DNA from 3 places in the Streptomyces sp. WY228 genome. Region 1 is predicted to be linked to each of the others. Evidence: riboswitches for the same ligand, from Rfam matches in the RefSeq annotation. Region 1 holds a riboswitch; each other region holds the start of a gene.
What was found. Region 1 has a riboswitch for cobalamin ahead of KV381_RS01710 (ABC transporter substrate-binding protein). Riboswitches for the same ligand answer to the same signal wherever they lie in the genome.
Positions count from the first base shown of each region.

Region 2: another riboswitch for cobalamin. It lies ahead of KV381_RS25415 (ribonucleoside-diphosphate reductase subunit alpha); the one in region 1 lies ahead of KV381_RS01710 (ABC transporter substrate-binding protein).
Region 3: another riboswitch for cobalamin. It lies ahead of metE (5-methyltetrahydropteroyltriglutamate--homocysteine S-methyltransferase); the one in region 1 lies ahead of KV381_RS01710 (ABC transporter substrate-binding protein).

Region 1 covers NZ_CP079114.1:400,166-407,290, forward strand. The annotation lists gene KV381_RS01695 (PRC and DUF2382 domain-containing protein) at 1-501, shown strand, start outside; gene KV381_RS01700 (ABC transporter ATP-binding protein) at 649-1,434, opposite strand; gene KV381_RS01705 (iron ABC transporter permease) at 1,431-2,516, opposite strand; gene KV381_RS01710 (ABC transporter substrate-binding protein) at 2,513-3,559, opposite strand; cobalamin riboswitch at 3,619-3,806, opposite strand; gene KV381_RS01715 (beta-ketoacyl synthase) at 3,919-5,142, opposite strand; gene KV381_RS01720 (acyl carrier protein) at 5,139-5,414, opposite strand; gene KV381_RS01725 (acyl-CoA dehydrogenase) at 5,530-7,125, opposite strand, start outside.
Region 2 covers NZ_CP079114.1:5,768,460-5,775,584, forward strand. The annotation lists gene KV381_RS25395 (D-Ala-D-Ala carboxypeptidase family metallohydrolase) at 1-302, shown strand, start outside; gene KV381_RS25400 (GlxA family transcriptional regulator) at 319-1,299, opposite strand; gene KV381_RS25405 (hypothetical protein) at 1,381-1,596, shown strand; gene KV381_RS25410 (ribonucleotide-diphosphate reductase subunit beta) at 1,593-2,612, opposite strand; gene KV381_RS25415 (ribonucleoside-diphosphate reductase subunit alpha) at 2,612-5,068, opposite strand; cobalamin riboswitch at 5,205-5,345, opposite strand; gene KV381_RS25420 (GNAT family N-acetyltransferase) at 5,393-5,902, opposite strand; gene KV381_RS25425 (hypothetical protein) at 5,902-6,585, opposite strand; gene KV381_RS25430 (YbdD/YjiX family protein) at 6,734-6,937, opposite strand; gene KV381_RS25435 (carbon starvation CstA family protein) at 6,934-7,125, opposite strand, start outside.
Region 3 covers NZ_CP079114.1:7,069,623-7,076,747, reverse strand. The annotation lists gene KV381_RS31035 (aminotransferase class V-fold PLP-dependent enzyme) at 1-489, opposite strand, end outside; gene KV381_RS31030 (Imm49 family immunity protein) at 691-1,617, opposite strand; gene metE (5-methyltetrahydropteroyltriglutamate--homocysteine S-methyltransferase) at 1,745-4,069, opposite strand; cobalamin riboswitch at 4,234-4,450, opposite strand; partial or broken gene KV381_RS31020 (MFS transporter) at 4,627-5,001, opposite strand; gene KV381_RS31015 (TetR/AcrR family transcriptional regulator) at 5,087-5,731, opposite strand; gene KV381_RS31010 (hypothetical protein) at 5,996-6,193, shown strand; gene cobF (precorrin-6A synthase (deacetylating)) at 6,273-7,064, opposite strand.

The DNA of each region.
Region 1 (7,125 bases):
GGCAGGCACCGCGACACGGACGCCGCCACCACGGGACGCCCGCTGGCGGGCGCCGGAGCGGGCACGTCCCGGGCGGCCGACATGAGCGGCAAGGAGGAGATGATCCGCTCCGAGGAGCAGCTGCACGTCGGCAAGGAGGAGTACGAGAGCGGCAGGGCGCGGCTGCACAAGTACGTGGTGACCGAGGAGGTCACCCGGACCGTGCCCGTCTCCCACGAAGAGGTACGCGTGGTCCGCGAACCGCTCCAGCCCGGCGAGAAGACCGCCGGGACGACGGACCTCGGTGAGCAGGACGTCGAGATCACGCTGCACGCGGAGCGCGCCACCGTGCGCAAGGAGGCCGTGCCGGTGGAGCGGGTCCGGCTGGAGACCAACCGGGTCACCGAGCAGAAGGAAGTCTCCGCCGAGATCCGCAAGGAGAAGATCGACTACGCGGACGGCAAGGACATGGGCACCGGCAAGGACACCGGTGGCGAGTTCGGCCAGGGGCGACGCCGCTGACCAGCACCTCCTCAGGTGGCCATACGGCCGCTCCCACGTCCTCGGCCGCCGGGCGGACTCGTACACGGGTCCGCCCGGCGGGCTGTCCGGGCCCGGCCGGTACACCGGTCCGGCCGGTGCGACGCGACCGCGAGGACCGTACGGCGCTCAGCGGCGCGGCAGGAACCGTACCGAGGGGCGTCCGTCGGGGCCTTCCGGGGTGACGACCGCCCGGACCCCGTAGACGTCCTCGATGAGTTCGCCGGTGATGACCTCGGCCGGGGTGCCGCCCGCGACGACCCGGCCGGCCTTCATCACGGTGATCCGGTCGCAGAACATCGCGGCGAGGTTGAGGTCGTGCAGCGCGACGACGCTGGTGACGGGGAGTTCGGCGACCAGGGCGAGCAGGTCCAGCTGGTGCTGGATGTCGAGGTGGTTCGTCGGTTCGTCCAGGAGGAGTTCGCGGGGCTGCTGGGCCAGGGCCCGGGCGATCTGGACGCGTTGGCGTTCGCCGCCGGACAGGGTGTGCCAGGACTGGCCGGCCCGGTCCGTGAGCCCGGTGCGCCGCAGCGCCTCGGCGACGGCGTCCTCGTCGGTGCGGTCGGGGGCGGACCAGGCGCGGCGGTGCGGGATGCGGCCGAGGCGTACGACGTCGAGGACGCTGAGGTCGACCTGGGTGACCGCGTGCTGGTCGACGACCGCGATCCGGCGGGCGACGGTGCGGCGGCCGAGGCCGGCGAGGGGGTTCCCGTCCAGGGTGACGACACCGGTGGCCGGGGCGAGGAGGCCCGCGAGGATCCGCAGCAGGGTGGACTTGCCGGAGCCGTTGGGGCCGATGAGTCCGACGGTGGAGCCGGGCGGCGGGGCGATGTCCACGCCGTCGAGGATGAGCCGGCCGCCCGCCTCCCGGCCGACCCGTTCGGCCCGCAGGCCGCCGTTGCCGAGGAGGCTCATGACGTGCTCCGGGTGCGGTACAGGACGAGGACGAAGGCGGGGACGCCGATCAGCGCGGTGACGACGCCGACCGGTACCTCCTGCGGGTCCAGGACGGTCCGGGCGAGGGTGTCGACCCACACCAGGAAGACCGCCCCGGCGAGCGCGGTGACCGGGAGGAGACGCCGGTGCCCGGAGCCGGTGAGGGCGCGGGCCGCGTGCGGCAGCACCAGGCCGACGAAGCCGATCGCCCCGGCCGCGCTGACCAGGGCGGCGGTCAGCAGGGCGGTGGTGCAGAGCAGCACGATCCGGGTGCGGGCGACGTTCACGCCGAGCGCGGCGGCGGCGTCCTGCCCGAAGGCGAAGGCGTCGAGCGTACGGGCGTGGGCCAGGCAGACCACCAGGCAGACGGCGAGCACCGCGGAGCAGAGGGCGACCTCGCTCCAGCCGACGCCGCTGAGCGAGCCGAGGAGCCAGAACAGCACCCCGCGGGTCTGTTCGGCGTCGGCGGAGGTCATCACGACGAAGGAGGTGAGGGCGGAGAAGAGCTGCATCGCGGCGACGCCGGAGAGGACGACCCGGTCGGTGGAGCCGCCGAGGGTGTGGCTGAGCAACAGCACCAGGGCGAACGAGCAGATGGCCCCGGCGAACGCCCCGGCCGACAGCGACACCGCTCCCCCGCCGACCCCGAGGACGACCACCACGACCGCCCCGGTCGAGGCTCCGGAGGAGACGCCGAGGACGAAGGGGTCGGCGAGCGGGTTGCGCAGCAGGGACTGCATCACCGTGCCGCACACCGCGAGCCCCGCGCCGCACACGGCGGCGAGGAGGGTGCGGGGCATCCGGAGGTTCCAGATGATGCCGTCCCGGATCGGGCTGAGGTCACCGGCGCCGAACCCGAGGTGCGCGGCGACGGCGGACCAGACGTCGGGCACGGAGATCCGGGCGGGCCCGATGGTCACGGCGACCGCGACGGAGGCCAGCAGGAGGAGCAGGCCGCCGCTCCGGAGCAGCACGGTGAGCGGCGCGCCGCGCCGGGCGGGGCGGGTGGCGGCAGGCGGCGGGTCGGCCGCCTTCACGGCAGTACGGCTATCGGCGCTCACCCCGCGAGCCCGAAGTCGCGCAGCCCGGCCGCGACGCGCTCCAGGCCCTCGACGGTCCGGATGGTGGGGTTCATGGCCTGGCCGCTGAGCAGTACGTAACGGCGGTTCCTGACGGCGTCCATCGTCTTGGTGACCGGGTTGGACTCCAGGAACTCGATCTTCTTCTCGGCGCTCTCGGCGGTCTGCGTCGTACGGCTCAGGTCGCCGATGACCAGGACGTCGGGGTTGCGGTCGGCGACGGTCTCCCAGCTGATCTGGGGCCATTCGTCGTGGGTGTCGTCGAAGACGTTCTTCGCGCCGAGTTCCTTGGTGATGACGCCGGGGGCGCCGCAACAGCCCGCGAGGTAGGGGGCCTTGGAGTCGGAGAACCAGTAGAGGAGGGAGGCCTTGGATCCGTCGACGCCTTCGGCGGCCTTCGCCACCCGTTCCTGGAGTTTCTTCACCAGGGCGTCACCGCGCTCGGGGACGCCGAACACCTGGGAGAGTTCCCGGACTTCGGTGTAGACGCTGTCCATGGTCAGGGGCGCGGTGCGGGCTCCGTCGCCGCTGCCGCTGTTGTCCTTGCCGACGCAGTCGGCGGGCGAGATGTAGGTCGGGACGCCGAGCTTCTCGAACTGTTCGCGGGGTGCGACGCCGCCCTTGGCGAGGGTGGAGGTGAAGGAGGCGGAGAGGAAGTCGGGTTCCTTGTCGAGGACCTTCTCCGAGGAGGGCCGGTTCTCCGATATCCGCTCGACGCCGGCGTTGGCCTTCTCCAGGCCCTTCATGACCGGGTCGCTCCAGGTGGCGGTCCCGGCGAGCCGGTCGGCGAGCCCGAGCGAGAGCAGGATCTCGGTCGACCCCTGGTCGACGGAGACGGCCCGCTGGGGCGGGGCCTTCACCGTGACGGTGCGCCCGCAGTTCTCGATGGTGAGCGGAAAGCCCTTGGTCTTCTTCCCGTCGGCGGCCCCGGTGCTTTCGCCCCCGCCGCAGGCGGTCAGCAGGAGGAGTCCCGCCGCGAGCAGGGCGGCGGTACGTATCGGGGCGGGGGTGGCCGTGGACAGCACGAAGGACCTCTGTGTCTCTGGGCCCAGCCGCGGAGCCCGTCGTACGGTTCCCGTGCCCCGGTGCGGGCGCGGGCGCCAGCAGGTCTTCGGACTCGGGTTCGTCCGGGCGGGACGCCTTCCCGGAGCAGGTGGGTGCTCCAGTGGCCGTGGCCCCGCCCGTCCCCCTCACCGCTGCGCGTCAGTTCCGGTCTCGCACCGGATTCCCTGACCCCGTCGCTGGGGTTCGACTGGCCCCGGCAAGCTATCACGCGGCTTACCACAGATCAGACGCGGTGCGGCGGGCCGCCGGGCGCGGGGCCGGTGCGGCGCGGGATCGGCCCGCCGCACCGGCCCGGACAGACTTAGGGCGTGTCCGGCGGTTACGGAGCCTGGAGGGCGATCACCGCGTTCTGGCCGCCGAAGCCGAAGGAGTGGCTGACGGCCCGCCGTACGGGCACCTCGCGCGGGGCCTTGGTGACGCAGTCGATGTCGAACCCGGGCTCGGGGGCGTCCAGGTTCGCGATCGGCGGGATCATCCCGTGCTGGAGCGTGAGGATCGTCAGGCCCGCCTCGATGGCGCCGGCCGCGCCCATGCAGTGGCCCAGTACGCCCTTGGGGGCGGTGACGGGCGGCCGGTGCGGATAGGCCCGGCCGATGAGGGCGGCCTCGGTGGCGTCGTTGAGGGGGGTCGACGTCCCGTGGGCGTTGACGTGGTCGACGTCCTCGGGCCGCCAGCCCGCGTCGCGGAGCGCGCCGTCGACGGCCGCCCGCGCCACGTCCCCGGAGGGGTGGGGGCTGGTGGGGTGGTGGGCGTCGGTGGTGGCGCCGGTACCCGCGATCAGCGCCCGGGGGGAGGCGCCTCTGGCCCGGGCGTCCTCGGCCCGCTCCAGGACCATGACGGCCGCGCCCTCGCCCATGACGATCCCGGCCCGGTCGGCGGCGAAGGGCCGGCAGAGGCGGGCGGGGTCGCCGTCCCGCTGTGCCGCCGCGCCGGAGCGGGCGAAGCCGGTCATCGCGACCGGGAACACGATGGACTCGGTGGCCCCGGCGATGGCGATGTCGCAGTGGCCCAGCGTCAGCATGTCGCGGGCCACGGACAGGGCGGTCACCCCGGACGAGCAGGCCGTGCAGGGGGCGAGGCTGGGTCCGGTGGCCTTCATCCGGATGGCGATCTCGGCCGCGGGCATGTTCGGGATGGTCAGCAGGATGCCCGAGGGCGAGGTGGCCTCGGGGCCGCGCCGCTCCAGGGCGACGGCCTGTTCGGTGAGTCCGGCGGATCCTCCGCTGCTGGTGCCGACCACGACGGCGACCCGGGTGCCGTCCCAGTGCTCGGGGTCGAGCCCGGCGTCGGCGACCGCCTCCCGGGCGGCCAGGACGGCGAACTTGACGTAGCGGCCCATCCGGAACGCGGTCCGGCCGCCGACCGCGTCGTCGAGGTCGATGCCGGAGACCGTGCAGGCGAAGTCGACAGCGCAGCCGTGCAGTTCGGGGACGGTGCGGGCGGGTGACTCCCCGGCGCAGACTCCGTCCCAGGTGGTGTCGGTGGTGTGGCCGACCGGGGTGATCATGCCGAGCCCCGTGACGGCGATGGCGGGTCGCTTCATCGGGTGTTGCTCACCGGCACCGTGGCATCGGCCGCCGCGCTGCCGACGGCCGCGTCGATGTACGCGGAGATGTCGGCCAGCGTGGCGTCCTTGTACAGCTTCTCCGAGTCGGCGTCGACGCCCAGCGTCTCCTTGATGATGACGGCGAACTCGGCGACCGCGAGCGAGTCCATCTCCAGGCTGTCCATCGTGGACTCCGGCAGGATCTCGGCAGCGGGCACCTTGAAGGTCCCGGTGAGTACCTCGGTGATCTTGGGGTGGATGGTCTTCATGGCGATTCCTCTCATCGGTGTTTCATCGGCGTCTGGCCGGCTCGGGTTCTCCCGTACGGCGGGTAGGCGAACGCAGCGACCCACCGCTCCGAATAACTGGATGACGATCTTCCGGTTACGCCTTGGGGCGAACCGATTCGTCTACGCTCACCTGCGGCTTCTCGAACCATCGGGAGAGCATCGAGGTGGTTCCCCAGTACGCCAGCAGGACCCCGCGGGCGCCGAGCGCGGCCACCTTCTCGCGCAGCGGACGCCTCCTGCTGCCGCAGTTGGGCCGCTTGAATTCGGCCGCGCGGCCCCGGATGCCCGCCCTGCGGCCCCGGTGCCAGGGCCCCTCGGGGTCGTCGTAGACGTCCGCGTACCCGGGTCCGGCGATCGGCCAGTCCGACATCAGGCGCTCGGGAAGGGCGAAGGACCCGACCAGGGCGGGGGTGTGCGCGGCCACGGCGGCGATCGCCCGCTCCACCGTGTCGGGCAGAAAGGTGACCTGATCGGCGGTCAGCCGTCCGGTGGCGAGCAGGTCGCCGCTGTTGCGGGCGATCCACTGGAGTGCGAAGAGCCTGCGCAGCTCGGTCAGCCGCTCGCGCGCCTCGCCCTCGGGCAGGGCGGCGACGGCCTCGGCGTACGCCTCGTCCGCCTGCCGGCAGGCGTAGGCCTCGACGCCGCGCAGCGCGGCCGGGGAGGCGGCGTTCCAGCGGCCGAGCGGGTCGCCGGGCGGGGCGGCGCTCATCCGTTCCCGGGCCCGGGCGAACCAGAGGTTCTCCAGGGCCGCGACGAGCCGGCCGAGGAAGGCGGGGTCGTCGAGCTCGCCGGGTCCGTCGTCGGCGTCCGCCTCCCCGGCGGTGGCGCTGAACAGCATCTCGGCGGCGGCCTTGGCGTGCACGGCGAGGTTGTCGCCCTCGGCGGTGATCGCGCCCTCGATGCCGGTGAACAGTTCGGTCATGCCGTTGTTCTCCAGGAGCCCCTGGGCGCCGCACCGTTCACGGCATTCGACGATGACGCCGCGCGCCTGCCAGGTGATCCACCCCTTGGCGACGGCCACCAGGCGCTCCGCCTCGTCCCGGTCGGCCTCCGGGGCCGACTCCCAGCGGTCCAGGGCCCTGCGGTGCAGCAGGCTCATCGCGTAGACGGTGGCCATCGCCCCGGCCAGCGGCCCGTGATGGGTGCGGTGCGCGTACACCGGAACCTGTTGCGCGGCGCGCGATCCGGAGATCATCCGGTGACCGGCGTAGCGCACGGCGATGGCCAGGGTGACCCGGGCGGAGCCGACCGCGCAGGCGCTCATGGAGAGCTTGCCGGGGGTGACCCGGCCGATGGAGGTGAGGAACCGCCTTCTGCGGTTGGGGATTTCGCTGTGGAAACGGCCGTCGTCACCGATCCGCCCCTGCGGTCCGGCGAGCAGCGCGTCGCGCGGGACGAAGCAGTGGTCGAAGGAGGTCAGGCAGTGGTCGACCGGGGAGCCCATCCGGGCGGGCAGCCGCCGCACCCGGACGCCGGGCAGGGCGCGGTGGGCGTCGGTGAGCGGGGTGAGGAAGAGGAAGACCCCGCGGTCGGCGCCGTCGACGAGCAACCGGGCCGCCACCACACCGGACTTGGGGCCTCCGGCGGGGCTGGTGTTGGGCATGAACTTCTGCGCCCCGGCGTGCGGAGTATGCAGGACGAAGCCGTCGCGTCCCGGGTCGTACGTCGCGGTGGTCTCGACAGCCGCCGC
Region 2 (7,125 bases), 5.4 Mb from region 1:
GCAGCATGTGGAAGCTGGAGGCGCTGCGCCACGCGCTCGGCGACAAGTCCATCCGGGTCACCAGCGGCTTCCGTTCCGTCTCCTGCAACGCCGCCGTCGGCGGGGCCTCCAACAGCCGCCACATGTACGGCGACGCGGTCGACCTCGGGGTCTCCCCGCACTCGCTGTGCACCCTGGCCAAGCAGGCCCGTTACCACGGCTTCCGCGGGATCCTCGGCCCGGGCTACGTCGGCCACAACGACCACGTGCACGTCAACCAGGGGCCCAACCGCCACTGGTCCGCGCCCAGTTGCGGCGTCTGACCCTTCCGCGCCGCTCTCAGGCGACGTCGGGCACGGCCGTGGCCGCAGGGCCACGGAACGTACGGCGGTAGGCGTTCGGCGTGGTGCCCAGTGACCGCACGAACTGGTGTCGCAGCGTCGCCGCCGTACCGAAGCCCGTCTGGCCCGCGATCGTGTCGATCGTCCGGTCGGAGGTCTCCAGCAGGTGCTGGGCCAGCAGGACCCGCTGCCGCAGCAGCCAGCGGTAGGGCGTGGTCCCGGTCTCCTGCTGGAACCGCCGGGCGAAGGTGCGCGGCGACATGTGCGCCTGCGCCGCCAGCTGTTCCACGCTCATCTCCTGGTCGAGGTGCTGCTCCATCCAGGCCAGCGTGGAGCCGACGGTGTCGCAGGCGTTCCGGGGCAGCGGGCGGCTGATGTACTGGGCCTGCCCGCCGTCCCGGTGCGGCGGCACCACCATGCGCCGGGCCAGGGTGTTGGCCGCGTCCTGGCCGTACTCCTGCCGGATCAGGTGCAGGCAGGCGTCGATCCCGGCGGCGGTGCCCGCCGAGCTGATCACCGGGCCCTCGTCCACGTACAGCACGTCCGGCTCGACGACCGCCTTCGGGTAGCGCCGGGACAGCTCCGCCGCGTGCCGCCAGTGGGTGGTGCAGCGGCGGCCGTCCAGCAGACCGGCCGCGCCGAGGACGTACGCCCCCGAGCAGACGCTCAGCACCCGCGAGCCGCGCTCCACGGCCCGGCGCAGCGCGTCGAGGACCTCCTCCGGATACTCCCGCCGCACGAAGTGGCTGCCCGCGGGCACGGCGATGAGGTCGGCCTCCTCCAGCCGCTCCAGACCGTGCGGCGTGGTGATGGTGAAGCCCGCGTGGGTGTTCAGGACGGGGCCCTCGGCGGAGACCACCGCGAAGTCGTGCACCGGCAGGCCCTCGTCGCTGCGGTCCAGTCCGAACACCTCGCACAGGACGCCGAGTTCGAAGGGATGGACCTCGTCGAGGAGGAGGGCGGCGACATTGGTCAGCATGGAGCGAGTGTGGCAGCTATTTGATGCCCCATGGCAGTCCTGCCACTGATGTTTTTCGTCCGGGCGGGCCAGAGTAGAGGCATGAACACATTCCTGAACTACCTGGTCGTAGCGGCACTTTTCGCCCTCGTCCTCGCGCCCGTCGCCCTCGGCTCCGCCCGCGAACGCCGGATCGACCGCCAGCTGCGCGAGGCGGAACGCGGCCGGCGGGCGGCCGGACCCCCGGAAACGAAAAGCGCCGCGCGGCCTGTCACGGCCACGCGGCGCCCTCACCCGAGGATCTGGGTCAGGGTCTAGAAGTCGTCGTCGAACCCGACCGAGCCCTCGACCGCCACCTGGTAGGCGGACGGGCGGCGCTCGAAGAAGTTCGTCAGCTCCTGGACGCCCTGGAGCTCCATGAAGGAGAACGGGTTCTCCGAGCCGTACACCGTCGGGAAGCCGAGGCGGGCGAGCCGCTGGTCGGCTACGCACTCCAGGTACTGGCGCATCGACTCGGTGTTCATGCCCGGCAGGCCCTCGCCGCACAGGTCGCGGCCGAACTGCAGCTCCGCCTCGACCGCTTCCTTCAGCATGTCGGTGACCTGCTGCTGGAGCGCGTCGTCGAAGAGCTCCGGCTCCTCCTTGCGGACGGTGTCCACGACCTCGAACGCGAAGTTCATGTGCATCGTCTCGTCACGGAACACCCAGTTGGTGCCCGTGGCGAGACCGTGCAGCAGACCGCGCGAGCGGAACCAGTACACGTACGCGAACGCGCCGTAGAAGAACAGCCCCTCGATGCACGCCGCGAAGCAGATCAGGTTCAGCAGGAAGCGACGGCGGTCGGCCTTCGTCTCCAGCCGGTCGATCTTCTCGACCGAGTCCATCCACTTGAAGCAGAACTGGGCCTTCTCCCGGATCGAGGGGATCTCCTCGACCGCGTCGAACGCCGCCGCCCGGTCGTCCGGGTCGGGCAGATAGGTGTCCAGCAGCGTCAGATAGAACTGGACGTGCACGGCCTCCTCGAAGAGCTGCCGCGACAGATACAGCCGCGCCTCGGGAGAGTTGATGTGCTTGTACAGCGTCAGCACGAGGTTGTTCGAGACGATCGAGTCACCGGTCGCGAAGAACGCCACCAGCCGGCCGATCATGTGCTGCTCACCCGGCGACAGCTTCGCGAGGTCGGCGACGTCCGAGTGGAGGTCGACCTCCTCGACGGTCCAGGTGTTCTTGATCGCGTCCCGGTAGCGCTCGTAGAAGTCCGGGTAGCGCATGGGACGCAGGGTCAGCTCGAATCCCGGGTCGAGCAGGTTCTTCTCTTCGTTGGTGGTGCTCATTACTGGCAGGCCTCGCAGGACTCGGGGTTTTCGAGAGAGCAGGCGATGGCGTCCGCGTCGGGAGCCGAAGCCTGCTGTACGGGAATGGGGGCGGCGGCCGCCGCCTGGCCGGACGCGGCACGGGCGATCCGGGTCGCCGGGCGCGAACGCAGGTAGTACGTCGTCTTCAGCCCCTGCTTCCAGGCGTACGCGTACATCGAGGAGAGCTTGCCGATCGTCGGCGTCTCCAGGAACAGGTTGAGCGACTGGCTCTGGTCGAGGAACGGCGTACGGGCCGCCGCCATGTCGATCAGACCGCGCTGCGGGATCTCCCACGCCGTGCGGTACAGCGCCCGCACGTCCTCGGGGATCCACGCGAAGCCCTGCACGGAGCCGCTGGCCTCGCGCAGCGCCTCACGGGTGCGGGCGTCCCACACGCCGAGCTTCTTCAGCTCGTCCACCAGGTAGGCGTTGACCTGGAGGAACTCACCGCTGAGCGTCTCGCGCTTGAACAGGTTGGAGACCTGCGGCTCGATGCACTCGTACACCCCGGCGATCGAGGCGATCGTCGCGGTCGGCGCGATGGCGAGCAGCAGCGAGTTGCGCATACCGGTCTTCGCGACCCGGGCGCGCAGGGCGTCCCAGCGCTCCGGCCAGTTCAGCTCGGTGTCGTAGTGGTCCGGGTGCAGCACACCGCGCGCGGCACGCGTCTCGGACCAGGCCGGCAGCGGGCCCCGGGGGGTCCCCCCTGAACCGGAGCCTGTCGGAGGCTCTTGGGGGCGCTCGGCGAGGTCGCAGGAGGCCTCGTACGCGGCCAGCATGATGCGCTCGGAGATCTTCGTGGAGAGCGCGCGGGCCTCGGGCGAGTCGAACGGCAGGCGCAGCTGGAAGAAGACGTCCTGGAGGCCCATCGCACCCAGGCCGACCGGCCGCCAGCGGGAGTTGGAGTTCCCGGCCTGCTCGGTCGGGTAGAAGTTGATGTCGACGACCCGGTCCAGGAAGGTCACCGCCGTACGCACGGTGGCGTCCAGGCGCTCCCAGTCGATCGAGCCGTTCGCGACGAACGCGCCGAGGTTGACCGAGCCCAGGTTGCAGACGGCCGTCTCGCCGTCGTCGGTGACCTCCAGGATCTCCGTGCACAGGTTCGAGGAGTGCACGACCCGGCCCGGCTCGGCGGTCTGGTTCGCGGTCCGGTTGGAGGCGTCCTTGAACGTCATCCAGCCCTGACCGGTCTGCGCGAGGGTCCGCATCATCCGGCCGTACAGCTCACGCGCCGGAATCGTCCTGCGGGCCAGACCCTTGGCCTCGGCCGCGCGGTAGGCCGCGTCGAACGCGTCGCCCCACAGGTCGACCAGCTCGGGCACGTCCGCAGGGGAGAACAGCGACCACTCGGTGTCCGCGTCGACCCGGCGCATGAACTCGTCCGGGATCCAGTGCGCCAGGTTCAGGTTGTGCGTACGCCGCTGGTCCTCGCCGGTGTTGTCGCGGAGCTCCAGGAACTCCTCGATGTCCGCGTGCCAGGTCTCCAGGTAGACCGCCGCCGCGCCCTTGCGCCGGCCACCCTGGTTCACCGCCGCGACGGAGGCGTCCAGCGTCTTGAGGAACGGCACGATGCCGTTGGAGTGCCCGTTGGTGCCCCGGATCAGCGAACCCCGGGCACGGATGCGGGAGTACGACAGACCGATGCCGCCCGCGTGCTTGGAGAGCCGCGCCACCTGGTGGTAGCGATCGTAGATCGAGTCCAGCTCGTCCTTCGGCGAGTCCAGCAGATAGCAGGAGGACATCTGCGGGTGCCGGGTGCCGGAGTTGAAGAGGGTGGGGGAGGAGGGGAGGTAGTCCAGCTTGCTCATCAGCCCGTAGAGCGCGGCGACCTCGTCCAGCGCCCGCACCGACTCGTCCTCGGCGAGGCCCGCGGCCACGCGCAGCATGAAGTGCTGCGGGGTCTCGATGACCTGGCGGGTGATCGGGTGGCGCAGGAGGTAACGGCTGTGCAGCGTCCGCAGGCCGAAGTAGCCGAAGCGGTCGTCGGCGCCGTCCGCCAGGGCCTGCTCGACGAGCTGGTCGAGCGCGGCCGCGTGCAGCGCCACGAAAGCGGCGGTGCGGTCGGCGATCAGGCCCTCGCGGTGCCCGACGGCGACCGAGGCGGAGAAGGACGTCGCGCCCTGTCCCGCGGCCTCGTCCGCGATCGTGCGGGTCAGCAGCCGGGCGGCCAGCCGGGAGTACGCCGGGTCCTCGGAGATCAGCCCCGCGGCGGCCTCGGTGGCCAGCGAGCGCAACTCGGCCTCGTCGGAACGGGCGTTGCGCCCGCGCAGCGCGGCGGCGGCGACCCGGCCGGGGTCGGTGTCGGGCAGATCGACGGTGAGGTCGGTCAGGGTCCGCAGCAAAGCGGTCCCGGGTCCGTCGTTCGGGGCGTTCCCGGCCGTGGTGGACTCGGCGGATTCGGTGGCTGAAACCGGATCGGCGGGCGCGATGGTCACTGGGCTTTCCCTCGCTCGGCAGGGGGCCTGCGGCAGGCGGGGAAGCCGGGCAGCGCGAAGCCCGGGGCGGGGCAGCACAACTGACGGCGTCCACCGGCCTATCCGCGAGGCCCGGACGTCTGGCGTCCGGTTCGGTCGATCCGGACGCGCTGTCGGCAGGTCATCGGACTTCAGGTGTGCAAATACACACTGATCACACCGTTGCGGGACAGTTCCGGATTCGCACCGGATTCCCCTGCGACGACAGCGAGGTCGAGCATACATGTGGGGGCCGCCAGATGCTGCGGCCCCCACATGTTGTGTCGCATCGATTTCATGAGCCCCTCAGGACGTCGCCTCCAGCCACAGCCGGAAGGTCATGAGCCGCAGGCCCGGCACCGGCTCCCAGTCCCGTTCAGGGGTCCGCAGAAAGCCGAGCCGACGGTAGATCCTATGGGCCGAGAGCATGCCCGGCTGCGTCGACAGCACCAGCGCCCGGACCCCGTCGGCGGACCGGGCCCGCTCGATGCACGCCCGCACGAGAGCCTCACCCACGCCCCGTCCGCGCCCCGCGCGGGCCACGGCCAGCATCCGGAATTCGGCCTCGTCCGGACCGGCGATGTCGCGCCACGGCGTGCCGGGAGCGGCATACGTCACACCGCCGAGCACCGTCCCGTCCGCGTCGAGCGCGACCAACACCTCCGCCTCGGCCGCCCGCTGTTCCACCGCCCGCAGCTTGAGCAGATACGGGTCCTGCGGGCCGTCCAGCAGATCGTCGCCGAGATACGCCTCGGCGATGATCCCGCCGAGCACGGCGTACTCGGCGGGTTCCGCCACTCTGATCGTCAGATCCATCAGCCACTCGCTCCCACATCGTTGTTCGGCGCGCCGTCGCCCACCGGCGGCAGATCGCCGCGTTCGACCGGCTGCTGTCCTGCGGCCTCCCCGGCCGGCGGCAGCACCCGGTCCAGTTCCCGGTCGTCGGCGCGGTGGGCGGCCAGCGCCGCCGAACGCAGCGTCGCCCGGTCCGGCTTGTCGCGCGGCCCGCTCACCGTGACCACGAGTTCGCCCTGCTCCCAGGCGTACGCATGGCCCGACTCCGTGGCCCGGTACCACTGTTCGCCGTCCCGCTCGCACGTCACCAGGGGCTCCTGACCGCTTGCGGCCGCGGAGCCCTCCGTACAGTCGGCTTCGGCGTGCGGGCGGCGCTCCACCGACAGCCGGAGCGTTCCGCCGTCCGGCGCGGTGTAGGAGCTGCTGAACCCGTCGTCGCCGAGCACCCCGACCGACTGGCGCGCCAGGGCGTAGCCCGCGGCCTCGGTCACCCACACGTGCTCCGTGACGAGCTGCGCGGCGCTCGCCCGCGCCTCCAGCTCCGCCCGGTCCGGCGCCGGGCCGTCCGAGGAACTCCGGCCCGCCGCCATCGTGTCGGGCGGCGGCTCGGTGCCGCAGCCGGTCGTCGCCAGGGCCAGTGCCAGCGTCAGCGGCAGGGTCAGGAGGAGAGGCCGGAGCCGGGGCGAACGGGAGCGCGATGTCATGGGCGCATCTTTTCGTACGGTGAGGGATCCGTGCACCGGGAAATCGAACGGTGGACGGACGGCGGACAGACCTCCGGGCCGTCGTCCGCTCCATCGAGGGAGCGGGCGACGGCCCGGGATCCAGGGCCCGCCGACCGGCCGGTGGTGCTCAGCAGCAGCGGAAGCCCTCGCGCGGATCGGCCTCGCGGGCGTCCGTGCGGCTGCGCTCGAACGCGCGGCGGGTCATCACCGGCGCGTCCGGATCGTGGCTTCTCGCGTGCGCCACGTAGCGGTCGTACGTGGACTCGCCGGTCAGCTCACGGACGTACCAGCGGATCCGTCCCGCCACCCGCCGGACGTCCGCGACGGTCATGTCGGACTCCCCGTTCCCGCGGCCTCCTTGCGCAGGCCGCCCTCGGGGCCGACTCCGGCGGCGGCCAGTTCGGCCTTCTCCTCCGGGGTCGCGAAGATCGAGGCCGGGGCGACGAGCTTGGACTCGACGTACGGCGCCTCGTGGAGCTTCACGCTCTCCGGGTCGCGGATGGCCCGGTAGCAGACCCG
Region 3 (7,125 bases), 6.7 Mb from region 1:
GGCCGTGGTCAGCTCCTCGATCACCCCGGCAGCGGGCGCCTGGTCCCAGGAGTCCATGGAGGGGTTGAGGGCCGCCCCCGCCAGCTCTGCCGCGACGGCCACGGCGAGCGGCGGGCAGTGCAGATGGGCGACGCAGGCGGGGTCGGCCGGATCGGCGGCCCCTTCCGCGACCGCGCGGACCACGTCCGCGAGCGCCGCCTCGGGGCCGACGCCCTCCTCCGGCAGCACCGGGGAGCAGAGGGCGCGGGTGCTCAGGGCCACGGCCCCGGGGCCTCCGGCGGGCAGCGGGCCGCCCCGGGCCCGGGGTGCGTCCTCCAGCGCGTCCAGGACGATCGTGGTGAGGTCCCGCAGCCGCCCGGGCCCGTCCGCGCCGCCCGCGAGGAGGCTTGCCCGTACGCCCTGTGCGCCGGGCGCCGGCGGCGTACCGGCGCTCACACCCCACGGCTCCAGGGGCGGTTCACCGGACGGTGAGAGGTGAGCAGGTGGCATGGCGAAGCCCTTCGGTCACAGTGCGCGGCGGGTCGGGCGGGAGCGGTGTCCGCACGCAGAGCCGTACCGGGGGCGGGAAGAAGATCCACCACCGGATATCCGCTGGTTAGGCTAACCTAACTTCGAGGGCGCGCATGACGGCGACCCGCCGGGCCCTGGAGGCTGCTTCGCTTGCCAGGAGCCCAAGTTGCCGGGTCCTGCCTACGCAGCCCGGCGCAACGCGTCGGTGGTTCCCAACAGTTCGGGCGGCAGATAGCGGGAGCGGACGCCGAGCTCCCATCCGTGCGCCTGCACCGCGAGCGCGGCCAGGGCGAGGGCGTCGAGCGGCAGCAGGGTGCGGGGCGCGGAATCGGGCCCCTGGCTCTCCCGATAGCTGTCGAGCCGGTCCGCCAACGCCGCTTCGAACGCGTGCTGTTCGTCGTCGAGGAGGATGCGCAGCAGTCGCTGATCGGGCGTCGGCGCGCCCGCGGCGTCCAGTGCGGCGGCCGCCCGTTGCCGCTCGTCGGCGTCCGGCCGGCGCAGCGGCACGGTGGGCCAGTGCCGGGGCAGATGGCCCTCCGCCTCGCGCAGGTAGAGGCAGAGCGCGTCCATGGCCGCGAGGTCCGCCGGGTCCGATGCGGAGGTGAGCGGGGAGTACGGAACGCCCTCGTGGATCGCGGGCGCGTAGTCGTTCCGCAGCAGAAGTCCGATCACCCGCTGCCAGTCCAGTACGAGGCCGCTGACCAGGCAGACGGCGAAGGCGTCGAGCCAGGTCCGGGCGGAGGGGGCCGCTGCTCCCGGGTGGCCGATGGCAGCGCCGAAGGACATGTCCTCGGTGCTGAGCTGCTCGCCGATCAGCGGGAAGGGGATCTCCTGGTCGCCGTCGGGGAAGCAGCCGACGCTCAACTCCCCCAGGCGGCATTCGGCCGCCGTGCGCAGCGCGGCGCGTGCGACCTCGTCGAGCACGGCTCCGCGCCCGGTGCGGGCGGCGACGTGGTCGAGCAGTTCGGCGGCGGCTTCGGCCATGCGCCGCGGGGCCGGATCGTCGTAGCGCATCCCGTGCCACCGCCCCGCGGCTCGTCCGACGATGTCCTCCGACGCTTCGTCCAGCCGCCGGGCGTCCACCTCATGACACGTCACTTCCCGCACCTACCCCGCCCTTTCGTGATCTTCGATCCGGAAGCGGCACGCTATCAGCGGTCTCGGACATCACCCGGGCCCCACGGGTACGGCCCGGTGCGGAAGCGGCGGTGGCCGCTCCCGCACCGGGCCGCGATCACGCCGCTTCGGTGGGCAGCTCCGCGCGGATCTCCCGCGCGGCGGCGACCAGGTTCTCCAGGGAGGCCCGGGTCTCGGGCCAGCCCCGGGTCTTCAGGCCGCAGTCGGGGTTCACCCACAGGCGCCCGGCCGGAATGGCCTCAAGTCCCTTGCGCAGCAGGGCCGCTGCCTCTTCGGCGCTGGGGATGCGCGGGGAGTGGATGTCGTAGACGCCGGGTCCGGCCTCACGGGGGTAGCCGTGGGCGGCGAGTTCGCGGGCGACCTGCATGTGGGAGCGGGCCGCCTCCAGGCTGATGACGTCGGCGTCGAGGTCGTCGATGGCCTGGACGATGTCGCCGAACTCCGCGTAGCACATGTGGGTGTGGATCTGGGTGTCCGGACGCACCCCGGCGGTGGCGAGCCGGAAGGACTCGGTCGCCCAGCGAAGGTACGCGGCGTGCTCGGCGGTCCGCAGCGGAAGCGTCTCGCGCAGGGCGGGCTCGTCGACCTGGATGACCGAAGTACCGTTCGCCTCCAGGTCGTTGACCTCGTCGCGCAGGGCGAGGGCCACCTGGCGGGCGGTGTCGCCGAGCGGCTGGTCGTCCCGGACGAAGGACCAGGCGAGCATGGTGACCGGGCCGGTGAGCATGCCCTTGACGGGGCGCTCGGTCAGCGACTGCGCGTACGTGGTCCAGCGCACGGTCATCGGCTCGGGGCGCGAGATGTCGCCCGCGAGGACCGGCGGGCGGACGTAGCGGGTGCCGTAGGACTGCACCCAGCCGTGCTGGGTGGCGAGGTAGCCGGTGAGTTGCTCGGCGAAGTACTGGACCATGTCGTTGCGTTCGGGCTCGCCGTGCACCAGGACGTCGAGTCCGGCCTTCTCCTGGAAGGAGAGGACCTCGCGGATCTCGTCCTTGATCCGGTCCTCGTAACCGGCCTCGTCGATCCGGCCGGCCCGCAGGTCGGCCCGCGCGGTGCGCAGTTCGGTGGTCTGCGGGAACGACCCGATGGTGGTGGTCGGCAAGAGCGGCAGCCCGAGGTGGGCGCGCTGGGCGACGGTGCGTTCGGCGTACGGCTGCGAGCGGCGGCCGTCGGCGTCGGTGATGGCCGCCGTACGGGCGCGGACGGCCGGGTCGCGGGTGATGGCGGCGTCGGCGCGGGAGGCCAGGTCGGCCCGGTTGGCGGCGAGTTCGGCGGCGATGGCCTCGGTGCCGTCGGACAGGCCGCGGGCCAGGACGACGATCTCCTGGGTCTTCTGCCGGGCGAAGGCGAGCCAGCGGGCGATCTGCGGGTCGATGTCGCTCTCGGCCTTCGCGTCCAGCGGGACGTGGAGGAGGGAGCTGGAGGCGGAGACGTCGACGTGGTCCGCCAGGCCGAGGAGCGTGCCGAGGGTGGCGAGCGACTTCTCGTAGTCGTTGATCCAGATGTTGCGGCCGTTGACGACACCGGCGACCAGGCGCTTGCCGGGCAGTCCGCCGGCCGCCGCGAGGTCGTCGAGGTTTCCGGCGCCGGACTCGGTGAAGTCGAGCGCGAGACCGTCGACGGGCGCCTTGGCCAGGACCGGCAGCGCCTCGCCGAGCCGCCCGAAGTACGAGGCGACCAGCAGCTTCGGCCGGTCGGCGAGCCCGCCGAGCTCGCGGTAGGCGCGGGCGGCGGCGTTCAGCTCGGCCGGGGTCCGGTCCTGGACGAGCGCGGGCTCGTCCAGCTGCACCCATTCCGCACCGGCCGCACGCAGGTCGGCGAGGACTTCGGCGTACACGGGGAGCAGCCGGTCCAGCAGGGTCAGCGGCTCGAAGTCGGCGGCCACACCGGGGGCCGCCTTGGCGAGCAGGAGGTAGGTGACGGGGCCGACGAGCACCGGGCGGGGGGTCAGGCCGAGAGCCAGGGCCTCCTTGAACTCCGCGACCTGCTTGGCGGAGTCGGCGGTGAACTCCGTGTCCGGGCCCAACTCGGGCACCAGGTAGTGATAGTTGGTGTCGAACCACTTCGTCATCTCCAGCGGCGCGACGTCCTGCGTGCCGCGGGCCATGGCGAAGTAGCCGTCGAGGGCGTCGGCGCGGACCGCTGCGCGGTGCCGCTCGGGGACAGCGCCGACCATGACGCTGGTGTCCAGGACATGGTCGTAGTACGAGAAATCACCGGTCGGCACGTCGTGGACGCCGGCCTCGGCGAGCTGCTGCCAGGTTCCCCGGCGCAGTTCGGCGGCGGTCTGCCGGAGGGTGTCCGCGGTGACGCGGCCCTTCCAGTAGCCCTCGATGGCCTTCTTCAGTTCACGGTTCCGACCCTGGCGGGGGTAGCCGTACACGGTGGCCCGTGCTGCCGCGGCTGCGGGCTTCGCTGTCACGTGACTCTCCTTCGCGAGCGCGTCTGCTGTGCAGATCCCGGGACGGGACGCGGACGCGAAGGGATGACGCATCGGGCGGACACCGGACACCTGGAGCCGTGCCCGTCCCACCTGATGGTTACGCCGACCCGCCCACGAGGTCACCGGGATCTCCGCACGCGAACGGTCGCGTGCGGGCAGCGGGCAGGTCTTCGGACTCGCGGGCACGTCTGCCGGAGGCAGACACCTAATGGCCGTCGCTTCCCAGACCCGGCCGGGCCCAGTGCGTATGACGGCGGTCGTTCCCACTCACCGCTGCGGGGCAGTCCCGGATTCCCACCGGGTTCCCTCTTACGACGCCCTGTCTGGCGGACAGAGCGAACCAGCTGCACCGGTCACCCTAAGGGGGCGACCGGCGGGCGCACACCGTTGTTCACACTTCGGACGGTGATGTGAGACACGGGGCGGCGCTTTCCGGCCGCCCGCGGCCCGCGTCGCGCGGGGGCGGTCCGGTGCGCCGGCGCGTGCCCGGCAGCAGCGCCGCGGGGATGAGCGCGAGCGCGGCCGTCGCGGCGAGCACCATCAGCGCTGGTCCGCAGGGCGACCGGCAGCCCGAGCCGGTCCGGTGGGTAGACCTGGCGCAGCAGGGCCAGCGTCGCCGGCTGCAACAGGGCTCCGAACACGCCTTGTACGGCGCGCAGCGCGATGACCCAGCCGACCGAGGGCACCACGGCGATGCCCAGGGACGCGGCCCCGAAGCCGAGCGATCCGGTCAGGAGCAGGCGGGTGTGGCCGTACCGGTCCCCCAGCCGTCCGGCGAGGACGAGAAGACTCGCCACCGCGAGGAGGTAGGCCGTACTCGTCCACTGCACCTGGGCGAGAGAGGCGGAGAGATCGCGTTGAAGGCTGGGCTGGGCCACGAAGAGGACGGAGCCGTCGAGCGCGACGATCATCGCCCCGGCGACACTGCCCGCGAGGGCGAGGCGGGGGCGGTCGCTGAGCCGGTCGACGGGGGTACGGGCGGGGGCGCGGGTACGGTCACGGTCGCGCCGGTCCGAGGTGGGCGTCGACCGTCCGGGCGATCAGCGGCGCGAGGCTCTCGCGGTCGCGCGCGTCGCCGGGCGAGGGGGCTGCCAGGGTGAGGGAGAGGCTTCCCCAGCTCCAGAGTTGGGCGATGCCGTGGACGTTCGCCCAGAGGGCTGCGGCCACGACGTCCGGGGCGGGCCCGGGCCCGGCGGGCGACGGCCGGGCGGAGTCCTGCAGGTGCCGGGCGACCAGGGCGACGAGCGAGCCGAACAGCGGAAGGGTCTTCTCCCGCAGCCTGGGCCGCCCGTCGGCCTCGTCGCCGCCGTCCAGCAGGTCGTGGCGGAACATCAGCTCGAACATCGGGCGCTGCTCGACGGCGAATCCGACGTAGCCCTCGACCAGGAGGCACAGCTGGGCGCGCGGGTCGCCGTCCGGCCTCAGCGCGGTGTCTAGCCGGTCCTTCAAGGCGTCGAAACCGCGCCCCGCGATGGCGGAGAGCAGCGAGCGGTGGGTCGGGAAGTAGCGGCGCGGCGCGCCGTGCGAGACACCGGCACGGCGGGCGATCTCCCGCAGCCCCAGCGCCGCGATCCCCTCGGTCGCCACCATCTCGACGCCGATGTCCACCAGTCGTTCCCGCAGCGGGGTCCCGTCTTCCATGGGAAACTTCTAGCACCATCGAGTAGACAGTGTCTACTCGATGGGCGAGGGGCGCCACGGACGTTCCGCGCCCGTTCCGCCGTTCGTCATCCGCTTCCTGACCGCCGGTCAGGTCGATGACCTCGACTGTGCCGAGGCAGTGACCCAGATGTAACCGAATGGCGTAGAGAACGCGGAACCACGGAGCGTCACAAGCCGTTCTTCTTCCCACTACACGGCCGCCGGACCCCGGCGACGTACGACCGGAGGAAAGGAAAACGCCCTATGAAGAAGACCGTCGGATGGGCCCAGGACGGCGACGACTGGACGATCACCGTGAACGGCACGCTGTATCGCGCGATCGAACGGCCGACGGACGGCCGGGTGCACAACTATCTGGTGCGGGGCGACGATCTGACCGCCGAGTGCCCGAGCCTGGGGCACGGGCTCGGCGTGATCCGGGCGCACGAGACCCGGCGCTGACACCCCGCCGGTCCGACGACGAGGTGCGGAGGCCGCTGCCGCCCGCGCCTCGACGTGGACCCGCCGCCCGACCGTGGCCTCAGGCGTCCGTGACGTCCGGCGCCGGGCGCAGCAGATAGGTGTCCATGATCCAGCCGTGCCGCTCGCGGGCCTCCGCGCGCAGCCGGCTGATCCGTCCGGCCACCTCGTCGAGCGGGCCGGAGACCAGGATCTCGTCCGGGGTGCCGATGTACGCGCCCCAGTGGATCCACAGCCCCCTGCCCGTCAGATGGGCGAAGGTCTCATGGCCGTCCAGCATCACGACGATGTCGACGTCGTCCCCGGGAAAGCCCTGGGCCAGCCGCCGGCCGGGGGTGATGTGGATGGGGCGGCCGACCCCGTTCAGGGTGACGCGGTGCCGGGCGGCGAGGGCGGAGACGCTGCTGATGCCGGGGATCACCTCATGGCCGAATTCCACCGCTCCACGGCCCCGGATATCGTCGAGGATCGCGAGGGTGCTGTCGTACAGCGACGGGTCGCCCCACACCAGGAAGGCTCCGCACTGCCCCGGCGCGAGCTCCTCGGTGATCAGGCGTTCGCAGATGTCGGCGCGGCGCCGGCGCCAGTCGTGCACCGCCGAGGCGTAGCGCCCGCCGTCCTGCTGGGTGCGGTCCCGCCACGGGTCCTCGGCCTCCACGACGCGGTAGGGGCCGGTGAGGTGTTCGTCCAGGATGTCCCGCCGCAGCCGGGTCAGGGAATCCTTCTCCTTGCCCTTGCCGAGGACGAAGAAGACGTCGGCCCGGCGCATGGCCTTGACCGCGGCGAGCGTCAGGTGGTCGGGGTCTCCGGCGCCCATGCCGATGACGAGGACGTGGCGCGGTGCGTGGCTCATGTCGGCCGATGATGCCAGGGGCGAGCCGGGGTGGGCTTACCAGGACGTCCAGCCATGTCTT